2 regions of the Streptomyces sp. ICC4 genome follow, and region 1 is predicted to be linked to the other one. Evidence: riboswitches for the same ligand, from Rfam matches in the RefSeq annotation. Region 1 holds a riboswitch; the other holds the start of a gene.
The links. A riboswitch is a leader RNA that binds a small molecule or an ion and turns the genes downstream of it on or off. The one in region 1 is predicted to bind S-adenosylmethionine.

Region 1 (4,355 bases):
CCTGTTCGCCCTCGACATCGCCCCGCACGCGGTCGCGGTCATCCAGCACTGCCTGCCGGTCATCGTCCGCGGCGCCTACCGCAACGCGGTGGATCCGACGGGCCTGCTGGGCAAGCTGCCGACCCCGGCCAACCGGGAGTTCGCGCGGGCGCTGGAGCAGATGCACGAGCTGATCGACGGGATCGTCGAGGACTACCGCACCTCGGACCGGGACCGCGGCGACCTGGTGTCGGCCCTGCTCGCGGCCGAGGACCCGGAGAGCGGCGAGAAGCTCTCCGACCAGGAGGTCCACGACCAGGTCATGACCCTGCTGCTGGCCGGCATCGAGACCACGGCCTCCGCCCTGACCTGGGCGCTGCACCTGCTCGCGCAGAACCCGGAGGCGGAGTCGCGGCTGCACGCCGAGCTGGACCACGTGCTGGGGGGTCCGGGGGAGCGGTTCCCCGAGTTCAAGGACATCCCCGAGCTGCGGTACACGCAGCGGGTCTTCACCGAGACCCTGCGGCTGTACCCGCCGGCCTGGATCTACACCCGGACCACGACCACGGCCACCGAGCTGGGGGGTGTCCCGCTCATGCCGGGCGACGACATCATCATCAGCCCGTACGTGGTGCACCGGATCCCCGGGCTGTTCCCCCGGCCGGAGCACTTCGATCCGGACCGCTGGCTCCCCGACCGGGCCAAGGACGTGGCCCGCGGCGCCTACGTGCCGTTCGGCGCGGGCAGCCGCAAGTGCATCGGCGACGTCTTCGGCATCACCGAGGCCACGCTGGCGCTGGCGGCCATCGCGTCCAAGTGGCGGCTGCGCCCCGTGCCCGGCACGCGCGTCAAGCCGAGGCCGCACATGAGCCTGTCCACCGGGCCCCTGCCCATGCGGGTGGAACCGCGCTGACCGCACTGGCCGCACTGACCGGGCTGACCGCGGTGTGCGAAGGCGAGCCGGGCCCCGGAGAACGGGGCCCGGCTCGCGCGCGTGCGCGGTGGCCGAGTTCCGGTCCCGCGTGTCCGCCCTTCGGGACGGGGCTCATTGCGGTCTCCGGGGCTGGATAGGCTGAAGGCCTTCCCATTCGACTGGGCATCCAGACCAGCAGCAGGAGCGGACCATGAACGTGGTGACCCCGGCAGGCGGCGACAGCGTGGCGGCCCGCGGCTGGCCGGGTGTGCTCGAAGCCCTGCTGTCCGGCCGGGACCTCGGCGCCGACGACTCGGCCTGGGCCATGGACCGGATCATGCGGGGAGAGGCCACCGACGCCCAGATCGCCGGTTTCGCGGTCGCGCTGCGGGCCAAGGGGGAGACGGTCGCGGAGATCACCGGCCTCGTCCGGGCGATGTACGCGCACGCGAACCTGATCGAGGTGCCGGGCCGGACGGTGGACATCGTCGGCACCGGCGGCGACGGCGCCAAGACGGTCAACATCTCCACCATGTCGGCGATCGTCGTGGCCGGTACGGGCGCCAAGGTGGTCAAGCACGGCAACCGGGCCTCCTCCTCGGCCAGCGGGTCCTCGGACGTCCTGGAGAAGCTGGGCGTCAACCTCGACCTGACCCCGGCGCGGGTCGCCGAGGTCGTCGAGGAGGCCGGGATCACCTTCTGCTTCGCGGTCAAGTTCCACCCCGCGCTGCGGCACGTGGCCGCGGCCCGCAAGGAGCTGGGCATCCGGACGACCTTCAACTTCCTCGGCCCGCTGACGAACCCGGCCAAGGTGCGGGCGCAGGCCACCGGTGTCGCCGACGCCCGGATCGCCCCGATCGTGGCGGGCGTGCTGGCGGAGCGCGGCTCCTCGGCGCTGGTCTTCCGCGGCGACGACGGCCTCGACGAGCTCACCACCACGGCTACCTCGCGGGTCTGGTGGGTCCGCGACGGCGGGGTCACGGAGCAGTCCTTCGACCCGCGCGACATCGGCATCCAACTGGTCGACGTCTCCGCGCTCCGCGGCGAGGACGCCTCGTACAACGCGGACGTCGCCCGCCGCCTGCTGGCCGGCGAGCCCGGCCCGGTCCGCGACGCGGTCCTGCTGAACTCGGCGGCTGCCCTGGTCGCCCTCGACCCGGGCACGGGCACGCTGGAGGAGCAGCTCGCGGCGGGCGTCGCGCGGGCGGCCGGGGCGATCGACTCGGGCGCGGCCCGCGAGTCGCTGGCGCGCTGGGTGGCGGCGAGCAACGCCTGAGCGGCCGGCGCGGGGTTCGCGGGTTCGCGCTCCGAGCACGGCGTGGAACAGGAGACCCCGGTCCGCCATGTGGACCGGGGTCTTGCGTCGGCGGGATCTTGTGGCAGGATGCTCAGCAGGTCACGAGTGACAGCGTTTTGGCCCCGGCTTGCTGTCCGGCAACCCTCCTTCCGTGGCGGGGTGCCCCGGGTGATGACCAGGTCGTGGGCAGTGAGGTCTACGGCAAGCGCGGATCCCTCGAACACCAGGGGTCCTGGTCTCTCGAGGAGCGTTTTCCGTGAGCAAGCGAATGCGATAGGGCGACTCAGCCCCTTCTTAAACCCTCGGAACAGGGTCACTTTTGCGTACCCCGAGTACGCCACCCGACTCCGAGGCACTCCCGTACCCCCGGACGGCCGCAGCGCCGTACCCGCGTACGGGCATTTTCGAAGCCATTCACCCCTGCCTGCCGGGAGATACCGCCATGTCCGCGACCCTGAACGCCGCCGCGACCAGCACCATCGCGACCGCCGCCGCCGCCGTCACCACCGCCGTCACCGTCGACCCCGCCTGTGCCGAGCCGCTTCCGGTCCTCGGCCGCGACGTCACCGTGCCGCTCGTCACCGGCGGCGAAGTCACCTACGCCGCCCTCGACTACGCGGCCAGCGCCCCCGCCCTGCAGCGCGTCTGGGACGACGTGGCCGCCTACGCCCCGTACTACGGCAGCGTGCACCGCGGCGCCGGGTACCTCTCGCAGCTCTCCACCGACCTGTTCGAGCAGAGCCGCGTCACCGTCGCCGAGTTCCTGGACTGCCGCCCCACCGACCAGGTGATCTTCACCCGGTCCACCACCGACTCCCTCAACCTGCTCGCCGCCGTCGTGCCCGCCGACTGCCAGGTCTTCGTCTTCGAGACCGAGCACCACGCCTCGCTGCTGCCCTGGACGAACGCGCAGGTCACCTACCTCAACGCCCCCCGCACCCCGGACGAGGCCGTCGCCACCCTGGAGCGGGCGCTCGCCGACCGCACCGCATCAATTGAAGGGGGCCACGGCCCCGCCCTGGTCTGCGTCACCGGCGCCTCCAACGTCACCGGCGAGCTGTGGCCCGTCAAGGAGCTCGCCGCCGTCGCCCACGCCCACGGCGCCCGCATCGTCCTGGACGCCGCCCAGCTGGCCCCGCACCACCCCGTCTCGGTCCAGGACCTCGACGTCGACTGGGTCGCCTTCTCCGGGCACAAGCTCTACGCGCCCTTCGGCTCGGGCGTGCTCGCCGGCCGCGCGGACTGGCTCCAGCAGGCCGAGCCGTACCTGGCCGGCGGCGGCGCCTCCCGCAAGGTGACGCGACGCGTCAGCGGGGAGGATGCCGGCGGCGTCGACGTCGAGTGGCACACCACCGCCGCCCGCCACGAGGCCGGCTCCCCGAACGTCATCGGCGTCTACTCCATCGCCGCCGCCTGCAAGGCGCTGAACGAGGCGGGCTTCGACAGCCTTGTCGCCCGCGAGCGGCACCTCATCGCCAAGGTCCGGGACGGCCTGGCCGAGGTCCCGGCGGTCCGCGTCCTGTCCCTCTTCGGCGACGACGCCCCCCGCGTCGGCGTCATCTCCTTCGTGGTGGACGGCTGGAACAGCTCCCACTTCGCCGCCGCGCTCTCCGCCGAGTACGGGATCGGCGTGCGCGACGGTCTGTTCTGCGCCCACCCGCTGGTCCGCACCCTGCTCGGCAGCGAGCCGCAGGAGCCGGGCGAGTGCGGCGCCCCGGAGGCGGCCCCGGGGGAGCGCTCGCTGAACGCGATCCGCGTCAGCTTCGGCGCCGGCACCCCCGACGAGCACGTGGAGCGCTTCGTCCGCGCGGTCAAGGAGCTCGTCGCGGACGGCGCGAAGTGGCAGTACCGCACCGAAGAGGGCCGCTGCGTCCCGGCCGTCTGACAGGCTGCCGGGCATGACGTACTGGGACCCGATACCGACCCTGCGGGCTTCCGTCGGCGAGCCGCTGCCCCTGTGGCGGGCGACCTCGTGAGCAGGGCCTGGTCCCTGCCGGAACTGTGAGCCGCCGGACGGCGAACCGCTACGCGTCCAGGCCGATCGCGAAGGCCGCTTCCAGGTCGTGCTGGGAGTACGTGCGGAACGCGACGTGCGTGTCCGTGGCCTCGACGCCCGGGATCTTGCTGATGCGGCCCGGGATGACGTCCGCCAGGGCCTCGTGGCGG
Region 2 (4,355 bases), 1.8 Mb from region 1:
CATCCGCACCACCGTCGACCGCGATGAAGCCGTAGCCCTTCTCCGCGTTGAACCACTTGACGGTGCCCTGAGCCATGCCTAACTCCCCTATTACTGGCCCTTGCGCAGGACCGCACTTCGCGGTCCCGGGTCAGAACTTGCGCCGGAACGCCTCGACCGGGGCTGAATGTATCCGCACCGCTGCTGTCTGCAACAGGTCATTCCGACGAGAATTCTGGACATGGCAAAAGATTGAAATAGGGTGAAAACTAGGAATATTCCAGGGCAACTCGGGCCGGACAAGCCAGGCCAACGCCCCATACCGCACTTGCATGTTGACTCAATGTCAACCCTCACGCGGCCCGCTCATATGCGGCGGGCAAGTCCAGCGGAGGGGACTTCCCCAACTCTACCGCGCCCAACCAAGCAGAATTGCCCCCTCCGTTTATTACCGGAGGGGGCAATTCAGCGTTCTGGTCCATCAGCGGCCGGAAGTCGGCCGCCGGATTGTTCAGCAGCCGCCGGCCACCGCGGGGATGATCGAGACGCCCGCGCCGTCCGGAGTGGACGTCTGCAGCCCGCCCTCGAAGCGCACGTCGTCGTCGTTGACGTAGACGTTCACGAAGCGGCGCAGCTTGCCCTGGTCGTCCAGGACGCGCGCGGCGATGCCCGGGTGGCTCTTCTCCAGGGACTCGATGACCTCGGCGAGGGTCGTGCCCTCGGCGGGGACCTCGGCCTTGCCGCCGGTGTAGGTGCGCAGGATGGTGGGGATGCGGACGTTGACGCTCATGGCGCTACTGCCTTTCCGGTGTGCAGAGGAGGGAGATCAGGCCAGGTTGGCGGCGCGGAACGCGTCCAGGCTCGGGCGGATGGTGGCGGTCTGGCCACCGCCGGCGGCCACCGCCTCCAGGGTCTTGAGGCCGTCACCGGTGTTCAGGATCACGGTGGTCAGCGAGGGGTCCAGCTGCCCGTTCTCGATGAGCTTCTTCGTCACGCCGACGGTGACGCCGCCCGCGGTCTCGGCGAAGATGCCCTCGGTCTGCGCGAGGATCTTGATGGCCTCGACGACCTGGACGTCGTTGACGTCCTCGACGTAGCCGCCGGTGCGGCGCGCGATGTCCAGGACGTACGGGCCGTCCGCCGGGTTGCCGATGGCCAGCGACTTGGCGATGGTGTTGGGCTTCTGCGGGCGCACCACCTCGTGACCGGCCTTGAAGGCGGTGGAGACGGGCGAGCAGCCCTCGGCCTGGGCGCCGAAGATCTTGTACGGCTTGTCCTCGACGAGGCCGAGCTTGATCAGCTCCTGCAGACCCTTGTCGATCTTCGTCAACTGCGAGCCGGACGCGATCGGGATGACGATCTGGTCGGGCAGCTGCCAGCCGAGCTGCTCGCAGATCTCGTACGCCAGGGTCTTGGAGCCCTCGCCGTAGTACGGGCGCAGGTTGACGTTGACGAAGCCCCAGCCCTCGCCCAGCGGGTCGCCGATGAGCTCGGAGCAGAAGCGGTTGACGTCGTCGTAGTTGCCCTCGATGCCGACCAGGTCGCCACCGTAGACACCGGCCATGATGACCTTGCCCTGCTCCAGGTCGTGCGGGATGAACACGCAGGAGCGGAAGCCGGCGCGGGCGGCGGCGGCGCCGACGGCGCCGGCCAGGTTGCCGGTGGAGGAGCAGGACAGGGTGGTGAAGCCGAAGGCGCGGGCGGCCTCGACGGCGATGGCCACGACGCGGTCCTTGAAGGAGTGCGTCGGGTTGCCGGAGTCGTCCTTGACGTAGAGCTTGCCGGTGACGCCCAGCTCCTTGGCCAGGTTCCGCGCGTCCACGAGCTTGGTGAAGCCCGGGTTCAGGCTCGGCTTGGAGGCCACGTCCGCCGGGACGGGCAGCAGCGGCGCGTAGCGCCAGATGTTGTCGGGGCCGGCCTCGATCGCGGCGCGCAGGGCTTCCGGATCACCCAGCGGCAGGTCGTACGAGACTTCGAGCGGGCCGAAGCACTCGGCGCAGGCGAAGATCGGGCCGAGCTCGAAGCGGGTGCCGCACTCACGACAGGAGAGGCCGGTGGCGGGACCGAGATCGACAGAAGTGCCAGAAGTGGCGGTTTCAACGGTTTCGGCAGAGGTTGCGACAGACTGTGCAGCCATGATGGCGAGGCCCTTTCTCCTCATCTTCCCCATGGCGCACTTCGCCATGAGACGGAATTGGCACCTTCCCTAGCCGGGGACCTCGCTGACGCCGCTGGATGTGCGCGATCGCGAGAACCGACTGGAGGGTTGCCGGGGCTTCAACGGGCCGTGTCCCTCTGCCCCTCTGGATGAGCGGTATGGCACCGGGCGACGCGCTCTACGGCGCACCCGGGCGTTTGTACGCGGGGACCCCCGGCATGCGGTGGACCTTCGCGTTGTTCAAGACTGTAACCGAAGGCCCGGGGGGTTGAGACAGCCGTCCGAACCGCGAGATGGATCACATTTCGGTCGAAACGATGGAAGAACCAGGGAGTGCTGAAGGTGCTGGAAGAGGTGGAGCGATGGCTGGCCGACCGCTCCTGGTCCGCCGCCGACCGACCGCTCGGCCAGCTGCTCTCCGCCAAGCGGGCAGCCGGGACCACCGTGAGCGTGGTGCTGCCGGCGCTCGACGAGGAGGCGACGGTCGGCGACATCGTCGAGGTGATCCGGCGCGATCTGATCGAGGGGCTGGCGGTGCCCCTGGTGGACGAGCTGGTCGTGGTCGACTCGGGGTCCACCGACCGCACGGCGGAGGTCGCGGCGAAGGCCGGGGCCCGGGTGGTCCACCGCGACGACATCCTGCCGCGGATCCCCGCCCTGCCCGGCAAGGGCGAGGTGCTGTGGCGCTCGCTGCTGGCGACCACCGGTGACATCGTCTGCTTCGTCGACGCCGATCTGCGCGACTTCTCGGCCGACTTCGTCTCCGGGATCGTCGGCCCGCTGCTGACCGATCCGGACCTGCGCTTCGTCAAGGCCATGTACGACCGCCCCCTCGTCACCGGGCCCGACCCCGACGGGATCGCCCCCGGCCAGGGCGGCCGGGTCACCGAGCTCGTGGCCCGCCCCCTGCTCAACCTGCACTGGCCGCAGCTGGCCGGCTTCGTCCAGCCGCTGGGCGGCGAGTACGCCGTCCGCCGCGAGCTGCTGGAACGGCTGCCGTTCCCCGTCGGCTACGGGGTCGAGCTGGGCCTGATGGTGGACGCCCTGCACACGGCCGGGCTGGACGCGCTCGCCCAGGTGGACGTGGGCGTACGGCTCCACCGCCACCAGGACGGGCAGGCACTGGGGCGGATGGCCGCGGCGATCTACCGCACCGCGCAGGTGCGGCTCGCGCGCGGGCACCTCGTCCGGCCGGAGCTGACGCAGTTCGACCGCGGCCCGGACGGCTTCGTCGCCCACGACCACCCCGTGGACACCGAGGAGCGGCCGCCGATGCGGGACATCGAGGAGTACGCGCGGCGGCGCGCGGCGTGAACGGGCAACCCGCCGCGCGCGGGCACTGACGTTTGACCGGGGGCGGGGCGGGCTAGGTTCGCCGCATGGCTTCCCAGGTGCTCGTCGCCGCGAACCGCGGCCCGCTCTCGTACGCCCTCGACGCGCAAGGAACGCTCAGTGCCCGCCGCGGCGGGGGCGGGCTCGTCTCCGGCCTCTCCGCGGCCCTCGCGGAGCAGCCCGGCGCGCTGTGGATCTGCGCGGCGCTCTCGGACGCGGACCGCGAGGCGGTACGGCGGGGCGTGGCCGAGCCGGGCGTCCGGATGCTGGACATCGATCCCGCGGTCTACGACGACGCGTACAACGGCATCGCGAACTCGGTGCTGTGGTTCCTGCACCACCACCTGTACGACATCCCGCGCGAGCCGGTCTTCGACGCGGCGTTCCGGCGGCGCTGGGCCTCGTACACGGCGTACAACGAGGCGTTCGCCGCGGCCCTGGCCGAGGAGGCCGCGCAGGGGGCCCGCGTCCTGGTCCAGGACTACCACCTGGCACTGGTCCCGGGCCTGCTGCGGGAGCTGCGCCCGGACCTGCGGATCGGGCACTTCACGCACACCCCGTGGGCGTCGCCCGAGTTCCTGGGGATGCTCCCGGACGACATCCGCGGGCAGCTGCTGCGGGGGATGCTCGGGGCGGACCGGGTGGGCTTCCACACGGAGCGGTGGGCGCGGGAGTTCACGGCGTCGGCGGGGCCCGAGGCGCCGGTGGCGGTGTACCCGCTGGGCGTGGACGGGGACGAGCTGCGGGCGCTGGCGCACCGGCCGGAGGTGGACGCGAAGCTGGCGGAGCTGCGGGAGCGGACGGCCGGCCTGAAGACGATCGTCCGGGTGGACCGCACGGAGCTGTCGAAGAACATCCTGCGGGGCCTGCTGGCCTACCGGGAGCT

Region 2: linked by a shared signal. The riboswitch ahead of thrC (threonine synthase) and the one ahead of DRB89_RS02395 (aminotransferase class V-fold PLP-dependent enzyme) in region 1 are both predicted to bind S-adenosylmethionine.

Annotation. Positions count from the first base shown of each region.
Region 1 is NZ_CP030286.1:494,198-498,552, forward strand. It holds gene DRB89_RS02385 (cytochrome P450) at 1-892, shown strand, start outside; gene trpD (anthranilate phosphoribosyltransferase) at 1,104-2,168, shown strand; SAM riboswitch class IV at 2,287-2,403, shown strand; gene DRB89_RS02395 (aminotransferase class V-fold PLP-dependent enzyme) at 2,632-4,074, shown strand; gene DRB89_RS02400 (Lrp/AsnC ligand binding domain-containing protein) at 4,214-4,355, opposite strand, start outside.
Region 2 is NZ_CP030286.1:2,248,288-2,252,642, reverse strand. It holds gene DRB89_RS10405 (cold-shock protein) at 1-76, opposite strand, end outside; gene DRB89_RS10400 (MoaD/ThiS family protein) at 491-769, opposite strand; gene thrC (threonine synthase) at 806-2,116, opposite strand; SAM riboswitch class I at 2,134-2,293, opposite strand; gene DRB89_RS10390 (glucosyl-3-phosphoglycerate synthase) at 2,480-3,451, shown strand; gene DRB89_RS10385 (trehalose-6-phosphate synthase) at 3,517-4,355, shown strand, end outside.